Linked DNA regions of Pyxidicoccus xibeiensis. The protein of the gene in region 2 interacts with the protein of the main gene of each other region in a pairwise test. Links are inferred from orthologs where the notes say so. Each region holds a gene or a part of one and is shown on either strand. Other genes may lie near its edges.

What was found.
Region 1: the proteins of pheT (region 2) and secD interact in binary tests that used the Escherichia coli proteins (3 or more experiments, as listed by UniProt). The link is inferred for Pyxidicoccus xibeiensis from one-to-one orthologs.

Annotation. Positions count from the first base shown.
Region 1 is NZ_JAJVKV010000029.1:9,311-20,312, reverse strand. What follows is about bases 5,565-8,533. They hold secD (protein translocase subunit SecD), read right to left. Parts: upstream 7,951-8,533; coding sequence 6,178-7,950; downstream 5,565-6,177. Other genes in these bases: tgt (tRNA guanosine(34) transglycosylase Tgt), read right to left, coding at 8,443-8,533; yajC (preprotein translocase subunit YajC), read right to left, coding at 7,947-8,300; secF (protein translocase subunit SecF), read right to left, coding at 5,565-6,151. Also shown: LXT23_RS48390 (hypothetical protein), read left to right, coding at 1-1,140; LXT23_RS48385 (hypothetical protein), read left to right, coding at 1,152-1,904; LXT23_RS48380 (YHS domain-containing protein), read left to right, coding at 2,091-2,321; single-stranded-DNA-specific exonuclease RecJ, read right to left, coding at 2,334-4,046; LXT23_RS48370 (hypothetical protein), read left to right, coding at 4,274-4,873; more of secF, read right to left, coding at 4,982-5,564; more of tgt, read right to left, coding at 8,534-9,639; tRNA preQ1(34) S-adenosylmethionine ribosyltransferase-isomerase QueA, read right to left, coding at 9,645-10,733; LXT23_RS48340 (SpoIID/LytB domain-containing protein), read right to left, coding at 10,794-11,002. UniProt on the Escherichia coli protein: Part of the Sec protein translocase complex. Interacts with the SecYEG preprotein conducting channel. SecDF uses the proton motive force (PMF) to complete protein translocation after the ATP-dependent function of SecA.
Region 2 is NZ_JAJVKV010000008.1:381,714-392,769, forward strand. The notes cover bases 3,086-6,108. They hold pheT (phenylalanine--tRNA ligase subunit beta), read left to right. Parts: upstream 3,086-3,402; coding sequence 3,403-5,814; downstream 5,815-6,108. Other genes in these bases: pheS (phenylalanine--tRNA ligase subunit alpha), read left to right, coding at 3,086-3,312; LXT23_RS32735 (integration host factor subunit alpha), read left to right, coding at 5,908-6,108. In the rest of the region: thrS (threonine--tRNA ligase), read left to right, coding at 1-1,291; rpmI (50S ribosomal protein L35), read left to right, coding at 1,459-1,665; rplT (50S ribosomal protein L20), read left to right, coding at 1,754-2,101; more of pheS, read left to right, coding at 2,263-3,085; more of LXT23_RS32735, read left to right, coding at 6,109-6,297; LXT23_RS32745 (type I restriction endonuclease subunit R), read left to right, coding at 6,592-9,315; LXT23_RS32750 (type I restriction-modification system subunit M), read left to right, coding at 9,339-11,056.

The DNA.
Region 1 (11,002 bases), on a different replicon or contig from region 2:
GTCGGCCTCAACGGCTCCGTGGCCGACTTCCGGGGAGGCGCCCGCATCGTCTTCGACTCGCAAGACCAGGACCTCGCCACCGCTCGCACGCCCGAGGCCATCGCCGCCGCCCTCTTGAAGGAGGAGGGCTACGACGTCAGCGCCAGCTACATCGACCAGGGCGGCGTCCTGTGGCCGGCGGACTTCCACACCTGGAACATGGTGACGGCGTACTACAACCTCGAGCGCGCCTTCGACTACTTCCAGAACGTGGGCAACGTCCCGGCGGCCGACTTCAAGAAGCCCGTCACGACGTACTACTTCCCCGAGTTCGTCATCGCGGACGTGGACAAGGACCCGCTGCTCGACAACGCCCTCTACTTCTCGTTGATGGAGTCGTTCATGGTGCTGCCGTTCGACAAGCTCCAGCGCGCGCCCCTGGCCATCAACGCCGGCATCATCGCCCACGAGTACTCGCACCGCGTCTTCAACCTGAAGGCCTACGGCGGCAGCCCCATCCCGGAGGCGCTGTCCTTCTGGTCGTCCTCGGCGGGCCCCAGCCCGGGCGCCAACATCCTCAAGGCCTTCGACGAGGGCCTGGCGGACTACCACGCCTACGGCAGCACCTGCCGCTCCACCAAGGGGTGTGACGCGAAGTTCTTCTCCACGTCCTTCCACGGCGAGACGTACGGGCAGATCACCACCAACCGGGACTTGTCCAACACCAGCCGCTGCATGACGTCCGCCCTGCGCGAGCAGCTGCGGGTCATGAACCTGGGCGAGTTCAGCGGCGCCGGCAAGGAGTACGAGGTCGGCACCCTGCTCGCCAGCGCGCTCTACCAGGCGGGGGAGAACACCGGCCAGCGCGAGGTGCTCATCCGCTCCATCGTCGCCGCCTACAACGACGAGGACCCGAAGAAGCCCGGCCTCTTCCAGCTCGCGAAGAACAACCTGTCGGACCAGACGAAGTTCACCCTGGCCGTGGCCGCGGGCGCCATCATCACCCACATCACGGACCTGCGCCTGAAGGAGGCCGTCTGCAACGAGCTGATGGACCACCTGCAGATTCCCCGCGAGCAGCTCGTGGGCACCGACCCCAACATGTGCCCGGCCAGCGCCAACGGCGGTACCCAGTGCACCCTGCTGCCCCCCGAAGAATGAGGACCCACCCCGTGAAGACCTGGCTCGTACGCTGCCTCCTGGGCGGCCTCATTCTTTCCACCCCCGCCCTGGCGCAGGACGAAGACGAAGACCCCTACGCCACCCCGGACGAGGAGTCCTCCCGCTCCAGCGACGACGACTACAACCGCCCGGAGCCCGTGGACCAGACGGACGAGTTCCGCGAGGTGTCCGAGCAGGAGGGCGAGGACGGCGACTTCCAGCGCATGTCCGGTCTGGATGACCCGAACCTGGGCGTGGCCGTGGAGCTCATCGCCGGCGCCCTGCTGGTGGACAGCTCCCGCGGCGAGTTCTCCGACAACCTCCTGGGGCTCGGCGTGCGCGCCACCTGGGAGTTCGGCCGCATCCTCGACAACGAGGCACTGCGCGAGGCCCTGTGGGCCGACCTCCGGTGGACCTACGGCGGCCTCAGCGACGGCACCGCGTTCATCTCCGGCGACACCAGCCTCCACTACTTCACCATCGCCCCGGCCTATGAGCTGAAGCTCGGCAAGTCCGACTTCGGCTTCTTCGCCCAGGCGGGTGGCGGCCTCGCCTACCAGGCCACCTCCATCACCGTGGACGCGGACGTGACGAAGGTGAACGGCCTCAAGCCCGTGCTCCAGGGCGGCGTGGGCTTCCGAGGCCGCCCCAGGCTGACGTCCAGCGGCAACCTCCGCCTCGCCTTCCGCGTGGAGGCCCTCGCCTTCCGCCGCGGCTACATGAACGACTTCTTCCTCGGCGGCAGCCTCGGCACCGCCTTCTGAAGAACACTCCGCGCGCGCCGCCCCTGCCCTTCAGGGTGGGGGCGGCACCGGAAAAAACTCCACCCTTCCATCCTCCCCAGCCCCTCGGCTCCTTGCTGTCCCAAGGAGGTGGGGACTGGCACGCCTCCTGCTGAGTGGCAACCTTCGGGTGGGGGTTTCAGCCCCCTGGGGGTCGGGAGGCGAGTGATGAAGGGCGTGCAGCAGGGACAGGGGCGGCACTTGGATCCCGTGTGTGGGAAGGAATTGGACACACCGGAGGGACAGCCCACCGCGGAGTACAAGAAGCGCCGGTACTTCTTCTGCTCGGAGCGGTGCCGTCACACCTTCGAGCGGCAGGCGGAGCGCTTCCGCTTCAACGAGCTGGCCCGCGTCGGCGCGCTGATGACGCCGGGCCGGGTGCGCTGGGGGATTGCGTAGCCCCGGCGCGCCTCATGCAGCCCTGCGCAGGTCCTTGAGGCGCAGCGACAGCTTGCGCTGGCCCCGGAAGGTGTCGAAGCCGGCCTGGAAGGCCAGGTCCACCGGGCCCTCGACGAGCGTCACCCGGTCCGCCATGCCGAAGCCGATGGCATCCAGCTCCGGCGCGTCCGCGAGCGCCAGCTTGAGGTGGCCGTTGCCGCTGCCCGACTTGGACTGCAGCACGCGGGGGCGGGCCACCTGACGGCGCAGCACCAGCACCGGCTCCGGGTTGCCCTGGCCGAAGGGCCCCAGGCGCTGGAGCGACTCCACCGCGCTGGCGTCCAGCTCGTGCGGGTGCACCACCGCGTCCACCTTGCAGCGGGGGATGAGGTCCTCGGGCGAGAGGCGCTGGAGGGCAATCTTCTCGAAGGCCTCCCGGAAGGCGGGCAGCCGGTCCGCGTCCACGGTGAGGCCGGCGGCGTGCTTGTGGCCGCCGAACTTCGACAGCAGCTCCGAGCAGCCGCTGAGCGCGTCGTAGAGGTGGAAGGCCTCGATGCTGCGCGCGGAGCCCTTCCCCACCCCGTCCTTCACGCCCACCATGACGGTGGGCCGGTAGTAGCGCTCCACCACGCGCGAGGCGACGATGCCGATGACGCCCGGGTGCCAGCCCTCGTCGTAGAGGACGAAGCCGCGCGCGTCCTTGCGCTCCTCGGCCTGGGCCAGCGCCTGCGTGAGGATGCTGCTCTCGATTCCCTGGCGCTCCGCGTTGGCCCGGTCCAGCACCTGCGCCAGCGAGCGCGCCGTCTCCGGCGACTCCGAGCAGAGCAGCTGGAGGCCCAGCGACGCGTCATGCAGGCGGCCCGCGGCGTTGATGCGGGGCCCGAGGCGGAAGCCCACCTGGCCCGCGGTGACGGAGGCGTCGGGGTCCATGCCCGCCACCTCCTTGAGGGCCCTCACGCCCGGCCGGCGGCCGGCGCCCAGCTCCAGGAGGCCATGGGACACCAGGATGCGGTTGGCGCCGGTGAGGGGCACCACGTCCGCCACGGTGGCCAGCGCGACCAGGTCCATCATCGACCGGAGGTTGGGCTCCTTGCGGGTGGCGAAGAAGCCGTCGTCGCGCAGCCGCTTGCGCAGGCCCATGCAGAAGTTGAAGGCCACGCCCGCGGCGCACAGCGCCTTGGTGGGGTACTCACAGCCGGGCTGGTGCGGGTTGAGCACCGCCACCGCCGGAGGCAGCGTGGGCGGCACCGTGTGGTGGTCCACCACCACCACGTCCAGGCCCAGCTCCTTCGCGCGGGTGATTTCCGCCACGGAGGTGATGCCGCAGTCCAGCGTCACCAGCACCCGCGTGCCGTCCGCGGCGATGCGCTCCACCGCGGCCAGGTTGAGGCCGTAGCCCTCGTCCAGGCGGTGGGGAATGTACGTGGCGGGAGGCGCGCCCAGTTCCTTGAGGAACAGGTAGAGCAGCGAGGTGGAGCACACCCCATCCACGTCGTAGTCCCCGTAGAGGGTGACCTTCTCCCGCGTGCGCAGCGCGCGCGTCAGCCGCTCCACCGCGGCGGGCATCCCCTTCATCCGGAACGGGTCCGGCAGGTCCGCCAGCTTGTCGGACAGGAACGCGGAGGCCGCCTCCGGGGTGCGGTAGCCACGGTGCAGCAGCACCTTCGCCGCGAGCGGATGGAGCGACAGCTCCCCGGCCAGGGACGCCACCTCCTCGTCGACCACGTCTGGAAGCAACCACCGCACGCGCAGCACCCCTCTCGGCCCCTCCCTGGTGGGGAGGTCGCCGGGACGAATTCTTGACAAGGAGACAGTACCTCAGACGTCTGACGAGGGAAGGTCAACCTTGGGCACGACACTTCCCTTCCTGAACGGAGGTTCAGGCATGCGCCCGTCCGTTCGCCTGCTCTCGAGGGGCATGGCGGACAGCCGGTGCACAGCTTGAGCCGCACACCACCTGACAGGAGGATGGAATGTTTGGACGAGGCATCTGGACGGGTGCGCTGCTCATGTCCCTGGCCGCGGCGGGCACCGCGTCCGCGCAGGAACGCAAGGAGGGCAAGCGGGGAGACGTCAACGTGTTCCTCCGTGGCGGTGTGGGCGACTACACCGGAGGGCTGGGTGACGTGACGAGCACCGGGCCCGCCTGGGGCGTGACGCTCAACGTGCAGCCCACGACCTTCCTCGGCTTCGAGCTGGGCTACGAGGGCTCGCAGAACGGGCTGGATGACGTCCGCCTGCTGGAGGAGCCCTCGCTCGTGCGCCAGGGCGGCAGCGCGCTGCTGAAGCTCTCTCCGCCCTTCCTCACGGCCATCCGCCCCTTCGTGGGCGCGGGCCTGGGCATCTCCTACGTGGACGTGCGCGGCGCGGCGGCGGACCTCTACGGCTCGGACACCATGCAGGAGGTGCCGCTGGCGGCTGGCGTGGAGTTCAACAGCGGCGCCCTCACCGCGGGCTTCCGGACCACCTACCGTGTCCTCCTCAACGAGGGCTTCGCCGAGGTGCCCGTGGACGCCGATGACGACGATGGCGGCCTGCTGGACGCATCCCTCACGCTGGGCGCGCGCTTCTGACGTGACGCGCGGCTGGCGCTGAAAACACCGAGGGCCCTGACTCCCCACTCGTGGGAGCACAGGGCCCTCGTCGTGTCTCACGTGCCTCCCGCCGGGGAGGCGCGAGCGTCACGCCACCTTGGGCTGCTGGTTGTCGATACCGCCACCCGCGCGGGCCGCCTTCGCCGCGGCGCGCTCGTCCAGCCAGATGGTCAGCGGGCTGGCGATGTAGATGGTCGAGTACACACCGACGACGATGCCCACCAGCATGGCGGCGGCGAAGTCGAAGATTTCCCCCACACCGAAGATGAGCAGGCCGATGAGCGACAGCGCCGTCGTGGTGGAGGTGAGGATGGTGCGGCCCAGCGTGTCGTTGACCGCGATGTTGATGACCTCCGCGAAGGGCTTGCCCTTGAACTTGGCCATGTCCTCACGGATGCGGTCGTAGATGACGATGGTGTCGTTCACCGAGTAGCCGACGACGGTCAGCAGCGCGGCGATGGCCGTCAGGTTGAACTCGCGCCGCGTCACCAGGTAGTAGCCGGCGACCATGATGACGTCGTGGACCATGGCCAGCAGCGCGCCCGGGCCGAACTTGAAGTCGAAGCGGAACGCCACGTAGATGAGGATGGCGACCATGGAGTACAGCAGGGCCATGATGCCGCGGTTGCGCAGCTGCTTGCCCACCTGGGGGCCCACGTAGTCCACGCGGCGCTGCTCGAAGTCCGGCTGCGCCTGGCCCTGGTTGAGCGCCTCGTTCACCTTGTCCGCCATGCCGCTGGCGACGACCTGGTAGTCGAAGCCGCCGCTCTGGGACTCCCCCAGCTCGCGGACCTCCTGCACGCCGGTGCCGCTGCCCACCACCGCCTTCTTGATGGCGTCGGGCGCCAGCGCGGTGTTGGCGCGCAGGTTGATGATGCCGTTGGCCAGGTCCGAGTTGACGCTGCGCACACTGCCCAGCCCCTCGATGGCCGCCTTCGCCTTGGCCGCGTTCTCCTCGTTGAGCTGCGTGACGCCGCCCATGCGGATGAGGAACGCGTTCTCCGACGCGCCGCCGATGTTCTGCACACTGACGTCCTGGAGCCCGCCCTTCTGGGCGCGCTCGCGGACCTGCTCCGCGGTGATGTCGTGGTTGAACTTCACCTCGACCACCGTGCCGCCGGCGAAGTCCACGCCCAGGTTGAACCCGAACGCGGCGATGCCGATGATGATGAGCAGGTTGATGACGGTGGACAGGAACACGGCCGGCTTGCGCTTGCCGATGAAGTCGATGTTCGTCTTGTTCTTGAGAATCTGCATGGCGGTTCGTTCCCGTGCTCGGCCGATTAGACCGACACCGTCTGCGCGTTACGACCGTGGACGAAGTACGTCATGATGGTGCGCGTCACCACGATGGACGTGAAGAGCGAGGCCAGCAGGCCCACGATGAGCGTGGTGGCGAAGCCACGAATCGGCCCGGTGCCCGTGAAGAACAGGATGAACGCGGCGATGAGCGCCGTCACGTGCGAGTCGAAGATGGTCCAGAACGCGCGGTCATAGCCCTGGTCCACCGCCGCCCGCGCCGTCTTGCCGTGGCCGAGCTCCTCGCGGATGCGCTCGTTGATGAGCACGTTGGCGTCCACCGCCACACCCAGCGTCAGCACGAAGCCGGCGATGCCCGGCAGCGTCAGCGTGGCGTTGAAGAACGCCAGCCCCGCCAGGATGAGCAGGCCGTTGAGCACCAGCGCGAGGTTCGCGATCATGCCCGAGCGCTTGTAGTAGACGGCCATGAAGAGCAGGACGAGCCCCAGGCCGACGATGGCCGCCAGGCTGCCCTTCTTGATGAGCTCGTCACCCAGGCTGGCGCCCACCTGACGAATCTCACCCACCGTCACCGGCGCCGGCAGCGCGCCCGCCTTCAGCACCAGCGCCAGCGTCTGCGCCTCGCCCAGCCACTCCTCGAACGACCGCGCGCCCATGCGGCCCATGGTGATGCGGGCCCGGCCGCCGCCAATCTTCTCGTTGATGTTCGGCGCCGTGTGGACGCTGTCGTCCAGGACGATGGCCATCCGGCGGCCCACGCCCGCCTCGGTCAGCTTCTCGAACTCGCGCGCGCCCGCCGGGTCGAACGACAGGTTCACCTCGGGCTCGTTGAGCTGGCTGAGGGACGCGTCCGCGCCGGACAGGCTCTCGCCGGTCAGCGGCACGTTCGTCTCCACCAGGTAGCTGCGGTAGGACGCGCACTCGTTCTTCTTCACCGGGTTGGCGATGCACTCGGTGAGCACCTCGCGGTTGGCGGGCGTCTTGTCCTTGGCGTAGGCCAGCAGCGCCTCGCGCGACGGGGACTCCAGCTGCGGGAAGCCGCCCTCCTCCGTCAGGGTGATGTTGCTGCCCTGCGGCGGCGGCGTCGTCTGCAGCATCTGCGCGAAGAACTGCGGGTTGCTGTCGTCCACCATCCGGAACTCGAGCTGCGCGGTGGTGCCCACCAGTTCCTTGGCCTGCTCCGGGTTGCTGCGGCCCGGCAGCGAAATCTGGATGGAGTCGGTGCCCAGCTTGCGCACGTCCACTTCCGCCACGCCCCACTTGTCGATGCGGCGGCGGATGACGAGCATCGCCTGGTTGACCGCGTCCTCGCGGAAGAAGTTCGCCTGGCCCTCGTCCAGCTCGAGCACCAGCGTGCCGCCCTCGCGGCCCACGCGCTTGAAGTCCGTGAAGGTGGCGACGACCTCCTTCTCGATGGCGTCCATCGTCGCCGGGTCCTTGGCCGTCAGCGAGAGCCGGAGCTGCTCCGGGTCCGTGTCGGCGGTGACCTCACCCAGCTTCTTGTCGTTGATGTAGCCGGTGATCTGCTGCGCGCGGCGCTCGGTGCGCTTCTGGAGGGCCGTCTTGGTGTCGACGCGCATCACCATGTGGATGCCGCCCTGCAGGTCCAGCCCCAGGTTGAGGCGGTACTTCGCGGGGGGCGACCCCGGGGGCATCGCCGCTTCGATGGCGGCCAGGTCGTTGCGCTTGTCCCGGTCCATCCGCACCAGCGAATAGTAGGTCGGGATGAGGAACCAGATGGTCCCCAGCGTCACCGCGACAATGAGTCCGAACTTCCACCACCAGCCGCGGTTCATGACTTGTCCTCCTTCTTCGCTTCGGCGGCCGCCGCAGGGGCGCCTTCCACCACAGTGCCCTTGGCGCTGATGGCGGTCTTGAGCACGCGGAGGCGCACGCCGCTGGCCACTTCCAGCGTCACCGTGCGCTCATCCACCTGGTGGATCTTCCCGAGGAGTCCACCCGTGGTGACGACCTCATCACCCTTCTTCAGCGCACCGAGCAGCGCCCGGTGCTCCTTCAGTTGCTTCTGCTGCGGGCGAATCATCACGAAGTACATGATGCCCACGAGCACGACCAGGAAACCCAGGGTGCCCAGCGGGTTACCGCTACCGCCGGCCTGCGCCAGAATCAGAAAGCTCTCAGCCACAAACTGCCTCGTCGGTTGAGGAAGGCACGAGATGGGCGGCCCCCCACACTGCCCGAGGAACCCATCCGAAAGGGGGCCCTCTTAGCAAGGGGCTCCCATGTGAGCAAGTGAACGCGGGAACCCGTGCAAACCCGTCGGCCGCTCAGCGGCCACGGGTCCGTTCGGTTTCCTGGGCCCGGGCACGCTCCCGGAACTCCCGGGCGAAGGTGGCGAACCGGTCCTCCGACACCGCGCGTCGGACTTCTGCCATCAACCCCAGGAAGTAGGCGAGGTTGTGGATGGTGTTGAGCCGCATGGCCAGCAGCTCCTGCGCGGCGAAGAGGTGCCGGAGGTAGGCCCTGCTGAAATTGCGGCAGGTGTAGCAGTTGCACGCAGGGTCCACCGGGCGAGGATCCCGGGCGTAGGCCGCGTTGCGGATGACGAGCTTGCCCTCCGAGGTGAAGAGCAGGCCGTTGCGTGCGCAGCGGGTGGGCAGCACGCAGTCGAACATGTCGACGCCGTGCTCCACGCAGGTGACGAGGTCCACGGGGGTGCCCACGCCCATGAGGTAGCGGGGCTTGTCGCGGGGGAGCAGGGGCGCGGAGAAGGCGACGCCGGCATGCATGGCCTCGGGGGCCTCGCCCACCGAGTAGCCCCCCAGCGCGTAGCCGGGCAGGTCCACCGCGCACACCTCCTCGGCGTGGCGCTTGCGGAGGTCCTCGTGGAGGCCGCCCTGGACGATGCCGAAGAGGGAGGAGCGCTCGCGGCTCCACGCCTTCACGCAGCGGTGCAGCCAGCGGGTGGTGCGCGCCAGGGAGGCCTCCAGGTAGGGGCGGTCCTCGGTGGAGGGCGGGCACTCGTCGAAGGCCATGATGACGTCGGCGCCCAGGGTCTCCTGGATGTCGATGGAGCGCTCCGGCGTCAGGAAGTGCCGCGCGCCATCCAGGTGCGACTGGAAGGTGGCCCCCTCCTCCGTGATTTTCCGCTTCTCGGAGAGGCTGAAGACCTGGAACCCGCCGCTGTCGGTGAGCATGGGCCGGTTCCAGGAGACGAAGCGGTGCAGGCCGCCCAGCTCTCCCACCAGCGCCTCTCCGGGGCGGAGCATGAGGTGGTAGGTGTTGCCGAGGATGATCTGCGCGTCGAGTGTGACGAGGTCATCCGGCCCCACGCCCTTGACGCTGCCCACGGTGCCCACGGGCATGAAGATGGGCGTCTCCACGGGCCCGTGGGGGGTGTGCAGCCGGCCCCGCCGCGCCTTGGTGCCCGTGTCCTCGTGGAGCAGCTCGAAGCGCACCAGTCCCGGTGCCACCCGCGTGTCGCCCTTCTCCGTGCGCTGCCCTGCCTGCTGCTTGTCGTCCATGACGCTCACTCCGACACCAGCATGGCGTCGCCGTAACTGAAGAACCGGTAGCCCTCGCGGACCGCCTCCGCGTAGACGTCCAGCGTGCGCTCGCGGCCCAGCAGTGCGCTCACCAGCACCACCAGCGTGGAGCGCGGGAGGTGGAAGTTGGTCAGCAGCACGTCCACCTGGCGGAAGGTGAAGCCGGGGCGGATGAAGAGGGTGGTCTCCCCGGGCCCCTCGCGCAGCCGGCCCGTCCGTGGGTCCGTGGCGGACTCGAGGGTGCGCGCCACCGTGGTGCCCACCGCCACCACGCGGCGGCCCTCCGCGCGGGCCGCGTTCACCTCGCGCGCGGTGGCCTCGGGCACGGTGTAGCGCTCCGGGTGCATGTGGTGCTTGTCGAGGTCGTCCTCGCGCACCGGCAGGAAGGTGCCCGGCCCCACGTCCAGCGTCACGTGCGCGCGCCGCACGCCGCGCGCCTCCAGCGCCGAGAAGAGGGCCTCCGTGAAGTGCAGGCCCGCGGTGGGCGCGGCCACCGCCCCGGAGGCGCGCGCGTAGACGGTCTGGTAGCGCTCGGCGTCGGCGGCGTCGGGCTCGCGGGTGATGTAGGGCGGCAGCGGCAGGCGGCCGGCGGCCTCCAGCAGCGAGGCGAGCGAGGCCCCGGAGGGCGCGCTGAAGCGCACGCGGTACTCCCCTCCTCCGAGCGCCTCCAGCACCTCGGCCTCGAGGCCGCCGGCGAAGGTGAGGCGCTGCGCGGGCTTGAGGCCCTTGGAGGCCTGGCCCAGGCAGATCCAGTCGAGGGACTCGGGGGCACCGCCGAGCGCGGCCGAGGTGAGCGTGGTGGACGCGGCGGGCCGCACCACCAGCAGCTCCACCCGCCCCCCGGTGCCCGCCTTCTGGCCGAGCAGGCGCGCGGGGATGACGCGGGCATCATTGAGGACGAGCAGGTCGCCCGGCATCAGCAGCTCCGGCAGCTCGGTGAAGCGTCGGTGGGCGCGAGCACCGGTGGCGCGGCTGACGGTCATCAGGCGCGAGGCATCCCGCGCGGCCAGGGGAGCCTGGGCGATCTGGGCGTCGGGCAGCGCGAAGTCGTAGTCAGAGAGGCGGGACGACACGGGGGTGGCGCTTGTAGCAGCCCCCGCGCCGCCGCGGAAAGCGCGTCGACGGAGGGAGCATCAGTAGAGCTGCTGCAGCTCGGCCCCGGGGTAGTAGTGGGAGAGGATCTCCCCATGGGTCCGGCCCTTGTCGGCGAGGGCCTTGGCGCCCCACTGGCAGAGCCCGGCCCCGTGGCCATAGCCGCGTCCGGAGAACACATAACCGCGGTCGGTGCGATCCACGTCGAAGTCCAGGCTCTTGAGGCGCGTGTAGCCGAGCCGGCGCCGCA
Region 2 (11,056 bases):
CGACCACCGCAACCCGATGCTCCAGCGCGTCTACGGCACGGCCTTCTTCGACAAGAAGGCGCTGCAGGAGTACCTGACGCGCATCGAGGAGTCGAAGAAGCGCGACCACCGCAAGCTGGGCAAGGAGCTGGACCTCTTCCACTTCCACCCGTACGCGCCGGGCGCCGCCTTCTGGACGCCCAAGGGCACCGCGCTCTACCAGACGCTCTCCGACTGGATGCGCCACCTCACCGCCGAGGATGGCTATGTGGAGATCAAGACGCCCCTGATGTTCAACAAGGGGCTGTGGGAGACCAGCGGCCACTGGGGCAAGTACAAGGAGAACATGTTCCTGGTGCTCGACAGCGAGTCCGGCGAGCACGACTTCTCCCTCAAGCCGATGAACTGCCCGTCGCACCACCTGTTCTACGGCTTCAAGAAGCACAGCTACCGCGACCTGCCGCTGCGCTTCCACACGCAGGACGTGCTGCACCGCAACGAGGCGGCGGGTGCGCTCGGCGGGCTCACGCGCGTGCGCCAGTTCGCCCAGGACGACGCGCACATCTACTGCATGGAGAGCCAGATCACCGACGAGGTGCGGCGCTTCGTGAAGCTGTTGGACCGCGTCTACAAGGCGGTGGGCCTCACCTACGCGGTGAAGCTGTCCACGCGCCCCGAGCAGCGCCTGGGCGACGACTCCCTGTGGGACCGCGCCGAGGAGGGCCTCAAGGCCGCGCTGGAGTCGCTGGGCCTCGAGTACGAGCTGGCCCCGGGCGACGGCGCCTTCTACGGCCCGAAGATCGACTTCGCGGTGTCGGACAGCATCGGCCGCCGGTGGCAGCTGGGCACCATGCAGCTGGACTACCTGGCCCCGGAGCGCTTCGACCTCACCTACATCGGCGAGGACAACGCCCCGCACCGGCCGGTGGTGCTCCACCGCGCCATCTTCGGCTCCTTCGAGCGCTTCACCGCCATCCTCATCGAGCACTTCGCGGGCGCCTTCCCCGCGTGGCTGGCCCCGGTGCAGGCGGTGCTCGTCACCGTGGCGGACCGGCAGAACGACTACGCCCGCAAGGTGCGCGACACCCTCCGCGCCAAGGGCTACCGGGTGGAGTTCGACGAGCGCGGAATGACGCTCAACGCGAAGATCCGCGAGGCCCAGCTCCAGAAGGTGCCCTTCACCCTGGTGGTGGGGGACAACGAAGTCACCGGCGAGGGCGTCGCCCCGCGGCGCTACGGCGGTGAGGACCTCAAGACGATGAAGCTGACGGACTTCGAGGCCCTGCTGGCGAAGGAAGCCGCCCTGCCGTGAGCGACAGGGCCCGGCTGCCAGCCTGCTTGCTGACGGGCCTTGACTCCAGGTCGCACCCAAGTATCTTGGCGCACTTTCGAGGGGAGCAGGCGTAAGTTCCCTGTTTTTCGAGGATTCTCGCACCAGGCCGGGGAATCGTCGGCGCTGTGCAAGGAAGGATCAGGACCATGCCGAAGTTGAAGACCCGCAGCGGCGCGAAGAAGCGCTTCGAAGTGAAGAAGAGCGGCAAGGTGAAGCACGGCAAGGCCTTCGCCAAGCACCTCTTCACGTTCTCGAAGACGCCGAAGTCCAAGCGCGGCACCCGTGGCACCAGCCACCTCCGCGACATGGATGCGAAGAAGGTCATCAAGGAGATGTTCCCCTACGGGGGCTGAGAGAGTCGGCAGTTCGCGTGGCCTCGTCGGAGCGGCGGTACGCTGGCGCTGAGGGGCTTCAAACTACGCAGTCCGGAGTGAGCAAGTCATGCGCGTCAAAAAGGGTGTAAAGGCTCGTCGCCGTCGCAATAGGATTTTGAAGCTGGCCAAGGGTTACCGTGGCCGTCGGAAGAACTGCTACAAGCGCGCCAACCAGGCCGTGGAGCGGGCGCTCGACTACGCCAGCCGCGACCGCATGGCTCGCAAGCGCAACTTCCGCCGCCTGTGGATCGTCCGCATCAACGCGGCCGCCCGCACGGTGGGCCTGTCCTACTCGAAGCTGATCGCTGGCCTCGCCAAGGCGGGCATCGGTCTGGACCGCAAGGTCCTGTCCGACATGGCCATCGCGGATCCCTCGGGTTTTACGGCCGTCGCCAACATCGCGAAGGCGGCCTGAGACACGCCGGCCCGACGAGGGCTGGCAACAGAACGGATGGGGCAAGGGGCTTCGGCCCGTAGCCCCTCCGGGTGAGTGAACGGGCCGCCTGGACAGGGCGGCCCTTTTTTTTGCCTCGAGGCCCACGGGCCTGGCGGGGCGTAGAACGGAGGCGGTAGGCCATGCGGGATCGATTGCTGGCGCTGGCGGAGGCCGCGAAGCAGGAGATTGGCGTCGCGTCGGAGCGGTCCGCGGTGGAGGCGCTTCGCGTCCGCTACCTGGGCAAGAAGGGCGAGCTGTCCGGCGTACTGGGCGGCATGGGCAAGCTGGCCCCGGACGAGCGGCGCGCCCTGGGCGAGGTGGCCAACACCGTCAAGGCGGAGCTGGAGAAGCTGCTCGCGGACGCCCTGCAGCGGGTGGAAGAGGCGGCGCTGGCGGCCGAGCTCAAGGGGCCCGGGCTGGACGTGACGCTGCCGGGGCGCGCGGTGATGCCGGGCAGCCGGCACCCGGTGTCCCGGACGATGGAGGACATCGTCCGGACGTTCTCCCGGCTCGGCTTCGACGTGGCCAGCGGCCCGGAAATCGAGCTGGACTACTTCAACTTCGAGGCGCTGAACCTGCCGAAGGACCACCCCGCGCGGGACATGCAGGACACCTTCTACGTGGAGGAGTCCTCGCTGGGCCACGCGAAGAAGGCGGACAGCGCGGTGCTGCTGCGCACGCACACGTCGCCGGTGCAGGTGCGGTACATGCTCAACCGCAAGCCGCCCATCCGCGCGGTGATGCCGGGGCGGGTGTACCGCCGCGACTCGGACATCACCCACACGCCCATGTTCCACCAGGTGGAGGGGCTGCTGGTGGACAAGGACGTGACGTTCGCTGAGCTGAAGGGCTCGCTGGACGCCTTCGTGAAGGCGTTCTTCGGCTCGGACACGCGCACGCGCTTCCGCCCGTCCTTCTTCCCCTTCACCGAGCCCTCGGCGGAGGTGGACATCTCCTGCACCTCGTGCGGCGGGAAGGGATGCCGGGTGTGCAAGCAGACGGGGTGGCTGGAGGTGCTGGGCAGCGGCATGGTGCACCCCAACGTCTTCACCTCCGCGGGGTATGACCCGGGCGAGGTGACGGGCTACGCGTTCGGCATGGGCGTGGAGCGCATCGCCATGCTGCGCTACCGCATCGACGACCTGCGGATGATGTTCGAGAACGACGCGCGGTTCCTCGAGCAGTTCTGAGTCCTGTGGGGGCCTGGCCGTGGACCCGCTTCGGTGGAAGCGGGGAGGCTGTGCCCCCGTGTTCCAGCCGGTAGGGAAGAGGGTGGACCTGTGAAGATTTCGGTGAAGTGGCTGGGCGATTACGTGGCGCTGTCGCCGTCGGTGGACGAGCTGGCGCGCAAGCTGACCGCCGCGGGCCTGGAGATTGAGGGGCTGGAGCGTCCGGCCGAGGGACTGCGCGGCGTGGTGGTGGCGCAGATCAAGGAGTCCGTGCAGCACCCCAACGCGGACAAGCTGTCCGTCACGCAGGTGGACATCGGCGGGACGGCGCTGCTGCAGGTGGTGTGCGGCGCGAAGAACTACAAGGTCGGCGACAAGGTGCCGCTGGCCACGGTGGGCACGAAGCTGCCCAACGGCGTGGAGATCAAGCAGGCGGCGCTGCGCGGCGTGGACAGCTTCGGCATGCTCTGCTCGTCGAAGGAGCTGGGGCTGAGCGAGGAGTCCAGCGGGCTGCTCATCCTCCCGCCGGCCACGCGCGTGGGCCAGCCCATCGCGGAGGCGGTGGGGTTGGATGACGTGGTGCTGGAGGTGAACGTCACCCCGAACCGGCCGGACGCGCTCAGCCACCTGGGCGTGGCGCGCGAGGTGGGCGTGGTGACGGGCGCGGCGCTGAAGGTGCCCCAGGCGAAGCCCCCGGAGTCCGGCACGCCGGCGTCGGAGCGCGTGAAGGTGCGCGTGGAGGACGGGGCGCGCTGCCCGCGCTACGTGGCGCGCGTGGTGGAGAACGTCACCATCGGCCCGTCGCCGCAGTGGATGCAGGACCGGCTGAAGGCGTGCGGCGTGCGCGCCATCAACAACGTGGTGGACGTCACCAACTACGTGAACCTGGAGTACGGGCAGCCGCTGCACGCGTTCGACCTGGACAAGCTGGGCGGGCAGGAGATCGTCGTCAGGACGGCGAAGAAGGGCGAGAAGCTCACCACGCTGGACGGCAAGGAGCGGACGCTGGACGCGGACGACCTGGTCATCGCGGACGGGAGCCGGGCGCAGGCGCTGGCGGGGGTGATGGGCGGCGGGGACAGCGAGGTGACGCCGGGAACGAAGCGCCTGGTGCTGGAGTCGGCGAACTTCCAGGGCTCCGGGGTGCGGCGGACGGCGAAGCGGCACGTGCTGCACACGGAGGCGTCGCACCGCTTCGAGCGCGGCGCGGACCTGGACGCGGTGGTGCCCGCCATCGACCGGGCGGCGCAGCTCATCGCCGAGCTGGCCGGCGGCACGGTGGCTCCGGGCCGGGTGGACGTGTACCCGGCGCCGCAGCCGGCGCGGAAGGTGACGCTGCGCTTCGCGCGGGTGGAGAAGGTGCTGGGCGTGGCGGTGGCGGAGGGCGAGGTGCGGCGCATCCTCGCGGCGCTGGGCTTCAAGGCGGTGGAGGAGGGGACGGGGCAGGCGACGTACGAGGTGCCCCGGGCGCGCGTGGACGTGGAGCGTGAGGAGGACCTGCTGGAGGAGGTCGCCCGCGTGTACGGCTACGACAACATCCCGGCGAAGCTGCCGCGCGGGCTGGCGGAGCTGGCGCCCGAGCCCGCGCACGCCGAGGCCGAGCGGCGGATGCGCCAGGCGCTGGCGGGGGCGGGGCTGGACGAGGTGGTGAACTACTCGTTCGTCGCGCCGAAGAGCCTGGAGGTGCTGGGTGGGAAGGAGCAGCCGGTGGCGCTGCTCAACCCGCTGAGCGCGGAGCAGTCGGTGATGCGCACCAGCCTGCTGCCGGGCCTGCTGGAGAACCTGTCGCGCAGCGTGCGGCACCAGGTGGAGACGGTGGCCATCTACGAGACGGGCCGGGCGTACTTCCGGGACGCCGGGGGTGGACAGGGGCAGCGGCCCGCGGCGCGCGAAGTGGCCCGGGTGGGCGGCCTGGTGTGGGGCCTGCGGGGTGGGCGGAGCTGGACGCAGAAGGACGCGAAGGCGGACTTCTACGACGCGAAGGGTGCGGTGGAGGCGGTGCTGGGGGCGCTGCGGGTGGAGGGCGTCACCTTCTCGCCGGCCGAGCCTCCGGCGTACCACCCGAAGGCCTGTGCGCAGGTGAAGGCGGCGGACGGCACGGTGCTGGGGCACGTGGGGGAGCTGCACCCGCGCGTGGTGAAGGCGCTGGGACTTCCGGAGGGGGTGTTCGCCTTCGAGCTGGACACGGAGCCGCTGTACGCGGCGGCCCGGCTGGTGCCCGAGTACCAGCCGCTGCCACGCTTCCCGGCGGTGCTGCGCGACCTGGCAGTGGTGGTGCCGCTGGAGCTGGCGAACGACGAGGTGCGGCGGGTCATCCTGGAGGTGGGGAAGCCGCTGGTGGAGGAGGCCCAGGTGTTCGACGTGTACACGGGCAAGCAGATTGCGGAGGGGCAGAAGAACCTGGCGTACGCGCTGCGCTACCGGTCAGCCGAGCGGACGTTGACCGACGTGGAGGTCAACGAGGCGCACCAGCGCATCGTCGATCAGGTGAAGCAGCGGCTGGGGGCCGCGCTGCGCGCCTGAATTCCTGAATGAAGTCAGAGGGTTGACACTCCTCCGGTAAGACTGCAACAGTGCCTCCGCGTTCATCGCACCGAGGGCATCCCGAGGAATCGCATGACGAAGGCGGACATCATCGAGGGCGTCTACGAGAAGGTCGGCTTCTCGAAGAAGGAGTCGGCCGAGATCGTGGAGCTCGTGTTCGACACCTTGAAGGAGACGCTGGAGCGCGGGGACAAGATCAAGATCTCCGGGTTCGGCAACTTCCAGGTGCGCCAGAAGAAGGCGCGCGTGGGTCGCAACCCGCAGACCGGCAAGGAGATCGAGATCTCGGCGCGCCGGGTGCTGACCTTCCGGCCGAGCCAGGTGCTGAAGAGCGCCCTGAACGGGGAGGCACCGCCGGAGGATCACGCGGAGATCGACGCGCGGGAGGAGGCGGCGGCGGACGCGGCGGAGGCCCGGGGCGAGGACTTCGACGAGGAGGGAATGGAGGACTCGGAAGCGTGAGTTTTCCCACCGCGCCGTGCTGCTCTTGCTTGACCTGACCGTCATGTGGGGGCATAAGGGCGCGCACCGTTTCACGACGGTGGCAGCAGCAGTGCCGGGGCGTAGCGCAGCCTGGTAGCGCACTTGCTTGGGGTGCAAGTGGTCGCAGGTTCAAATCCTGTCGCCCCGACCATCGAAGGCCCTGGAGTTCTTGGCGAAAGCCGGGGCTCCAGGGCCTTCACCTTTTGGGGCTCCCAGGCTCCAGCTGCGAACTGGCAGCAAGCGGGGAGGGCTCGTTGACGGAGGATAGGTGGCATGACGCGCACCGAGGCCCAAACCCGAGCTCACCGCATCGACGCCGACTTGGCGCGTGCCGGCTGGTCGAGTGCTCGGCGCAATCTGCTCGAAGAAGTGCTTCTGCGCACGGGCGAGCAAGAGGGCGAGTACGACGGCCGCAGCTTCGCCGACTATGTCCTGCTCAACGCCGCAGGCAACCCCATCGCCATTGTCGAAGCCAAGCGCAGCAGCCGAGATGAACTGGCCGGCAAGCGGCAAGCGGCCGAATACGCCGATGCCATCCGTACTAGGTTCGGCATCGACCCCTTCGTCTACCTCACCAACGGCCGCGAGATTCAATTCTGGGACCGTGACCGCTACCCGCCGCGCCCAGTGGCGGGTTTCCATACCCCTGAAGACCTGGAGCGCTTGCTCCATCAGCGGCGCTACGCACAGCCTCTGGGTACTGTGGCTATCGAGCCGCGCATCGCGGGCCGTGACTACCAGGCCGAGGCCATCCGGCGCGTGGCGGAGGGCATCGAAGCTGCCAGGCGTCGCTTCCTGCTCGTCATGGCCACTGGCACGGGCAAGACCCGCACCACCATTGCATTGGTGGACCTGCTGCTGAGGGCGAAGCGTGTACAGCGCGTGCTGCTCTTGGCCGACCGGCGCGAGTTGGTGCGTCAGGCCATGATGGAGTTCAAGACCCGCCTGCCGAATGAAAGCCTGGCTCGCATCGAAGGCGGCGAAGCGCCCACCGCGCGCATCCACTTCGCCACCTACCCGAGCATGATGCAAGTCTACGAGCGCTTGTCGGTTGGCCACTACGACCTCATCATCGCCGATGAAAGCCACCGCTCCATCTACCAGCGCTACAAGGCGCTGCTCGACCATTTCGATGCCTTGGTGCTGGGACTGACCGCCACGCCCACCGATTACATCGACCACAACACCTTCCAGCTCTTCGCCTGTGACGACGGCGTGCCCACCTACCTCTACAGCTACGAGCAGGCGGTGGCCGCCGGCAACTTGGTCAATTACCGCGTGTTGAACGCGCAAACCCAGTTCCAGATCCAAGGCATCCAGGGCGAGGCGCTGCCCGAACCGCTCAAGCAAATGGCGCTCGATCAGGGCGTGGACCTCGAAGAACTCGACTTTGAAGGCAGCGACCTGGAAAAGTCTATCGTCAACCAGGGCACCAACGATGCCATCGTGCGCGAGTTCATGGTCCGTTGCCGCAGGGATGCCCAAGGCCTACCGCACAAGACCATTGTCTTTGCCGTCAGCCACGCCCACGCCAAGCGTCTATACGAGAGCTTCAACCGCCTCTACCCCGAGCTGCAAAGCCAGGGGCTGGCCGAGATCATCGACAGCTACATAGAGCGTGCCGACGCGCTGCTCGACGATTTCAAATTCAAGTCCATGCCGCGCGTGGCCATCTCGGTGAACATGCTCGACACCGGCGTGGACGTGCCCGCCCTACAGAACCTTGTGTTCGCCAAGCCGGTATTCAGCCGCGTCAAGTTCTGGCAGATGCTCGGCCGTGGCACCCGGCTCCATACCGACCCGGCCACAGGCGAGCGCAAGCGCGATTTTCTCATCATCGACCATTGGAAGAACTTCGCCTATTTCCAGCTCAACCCTGAAGGTGAAACCGAACGCCCCAGCGAACCGCTGCCCGTGCGGCTGTTCCGCCTGCGCCTGGAGCGCTGGCTGCTCGAACACGCCCAGCAGCGCCCCACCGACGTGACCGTCGCGCGGCTGCAAGCCATGCTGGGCGCGTTGCCACGCCAGAGCGTCGACGTGCGCCCGCATGTCGAGACGTTGGACCGCCTGGCGCAACAGTGGCCATTCCCGGAATCGGCCCCCATCGAGCATCTGTCGCACGCGCTGGCGCCGCTGCTGCGGCTGGTGCCCGGCCAGGCCATCGACGAGCTGCAGTGGCGCATCTGGTGCGAACGCGCCGCCATGGCTCACGTGTTGGGCCGCGCCGAGGAGCTGGCCCGCCTCCAGCAACGCATTCAAGACGCCCTGCTGCGACTGGCCGACGACATCCCCGAGGTTCGCACCCATGCCCAAGCGCGCGCCTTCGCGCTCTCGCCCGGCTTCTGGCAACATCTGGATCCGCCGCGCCTGGACGAGCTGCAAGACCGCTTCGCGCCGCTGATGCGCTTTCGTGTGCGCGAAGGCGGGCAACCGATCGAAATCAACCTGCCCGACCGCATTGCCCAGCGCAGTTGGATCATCTACGGCCCTACCGGCGAAGGCGCCTTCGCCGACAGATACCGCGAACAGGTCGAAGCCTTCGTGCGCCGGCTGGCCGACGAACATCCGGCCTTGGCCAGGCTCAAGCGCGGCGAAGCCCTGAGCGATGACGAGTTCGACCAGATCGCCGCTACGCTCAACCAAGCCGACCTGTTCGTGACCACCGACACCCTGCGCCAGGCCTTCGACGCACCGCAGGCCTCGCTGGTCGAACTGTTGCGCCACATCCTGTGCGAAGACGCCCGCCTGCCCGATCGCGAGGCCCGCGTGCAGGCCGCCTTCGACGCCTTCCTCGCCGCCCATCCCGGGCTGCGAGCCAACCAACTGGCCTTCCTGCGCGCCGTCAAGGCCGCCGTGCTGCGCCACGGCCGCGTCACTCGCGCCGCACTGTCGCAGGCGCCGCTGGTCAATGTTGGCCACGTGGAAGCCTTGTTCGCGCCGCGGGACATCGACGAACTCCTCGCGCTGGCTGAACGTTTGGCTGACCGCGCCGCCTGAACCCCGAGAATCGAGACATCGCCATGCTTGCCCCCCACCTGCGCAAAAAAGTCGACAAACTCTGGGACCGCTTCTGGTCCGCCGGCCTCACCAATCCATTGGTCGCCGTCGAGCAAATCACCTATCTGCTTTTCCTCAAACGGCTGGAAGACCTGGATCGCGAGCGCGTCCGAGCCGGCAAGCACTCCGTCTATGCCAAGCGCCTTCCCGAGGACAAGGCTGAGTTCGACGGCGAAACCTGCCGCTGGCGTTACATCCGCCAGGAGAGCACCAACACGAGGCATCTGATTGAAGTCGTCTTTCCCTGGCTGCGCACGCTGGACAAGCGCTTGTCAGAGCACGAAGAGGGCACCGAACTCGAAGGCCTCGATGGCCGCATGGCCGATGCCTATTTCCAGCTCGACCCCAACAAGGGCCAGGTGCTGCACGACGCGGTTCAGCTCATCGACGAGCTATTTGTCCAGGCTGGCGATGGCAGCGCCGCGCAAGACCTGATGGGCGACGCCTTCGAATACCTGCTCTCGGAAGTGGCCACCGCCGGCAAGAACGGCCAGTTCCGCACACCGCGCCACCTCATCCGCTTCATGGTGGAGTTGCTCGCGCCCCGGCCCGGTGAGCGCCTGATCGACCCCGCCGCCGGCACTGGCGGCTTCTTGTTCAGCGCCCAGCAGTTCCTGCGACGGCAGCTGTCCGCGCCAGACAACGTGCGCCTGGAGTGGGACGGCGCGCCGCACCGCATCGACACCGCCCAGGCCAGCGCAGAAGAGCTGGAACGCCTCAACGATGGCCACTGCTACGTGGGAATCGACAATGACCGCACCATGGCCCGCATCGGTTGGATGAACCTGGTGCTCCACGACGTCCACAACCCGCAGCTGCAGCAAGGCGACTCCCTCTCCAAACGCGAAGGCAAGCCGGAGCTGGCCCCCCTGCTCGCCAGCGAGAGCTATCGCTATGTCCTGGCCAACCCGCCTTTCACCGGCACCGTGGACACCGCGGACCTGGAACGCGACCCCCTGCTCTTTCCCCGCGCCGGTACCAAGGGCAAAAAGAAGGATGAGGTGCTGACCAACAAAAGCGAGCTGCTCTTCCTGTGGCTGATGCTGGACCTGCTAGAGGTCGGCGGCCGTTGCGCGGTTATCGTCCCGGAAGGGGTGCTTTTCGGCAACACCGACGCGCACATCAAGCTGCGCCGTGAGCTGCTCACTGAGCATTGCGTCGAGGCCGTCATCTCGCTGCCCGGCGGCGTGTTCCAGCCCTACACGGGCGTGAAGACCTCCATCCTCGTCTTCCGCAAGGAAACCCCGCGGGGACGCAAGACCACGTTCGAGAAGACCACTCCACGCACCGAATGGGTGTGGTTCTATGAAGTGGTCGCCGACGGCTACATGCCGGACGCCAAACGCACCCCCCGCCCCGGGCAGGAAAACGACCTCTGGGACGCACTGGTTCAGTTTGCGCGCTGGCAGCGCGAAGGCCGCGCCGCCTTGGAGGGTGAGGCGCACTACCATCAACCGTGCTACTGGCGCGAACGCTGGCGCCAGGCCAGCTTGCGTGATGCCAGCGGCCAGCTCACCCCCGCCGGCTTTGCCTTCGCGGATGACGAGCAGGCCGCTCCAGCCTTCGACAACAAGACCTGGGCCATCCACGAGTTGTTCCCGGAGCTGCCCACTGATCCGGCAACCGCCGAAGCGTTCGTGAGCGAGCGCGTCGCGCCGCGGCTCGCCGACGTCGCCGCACG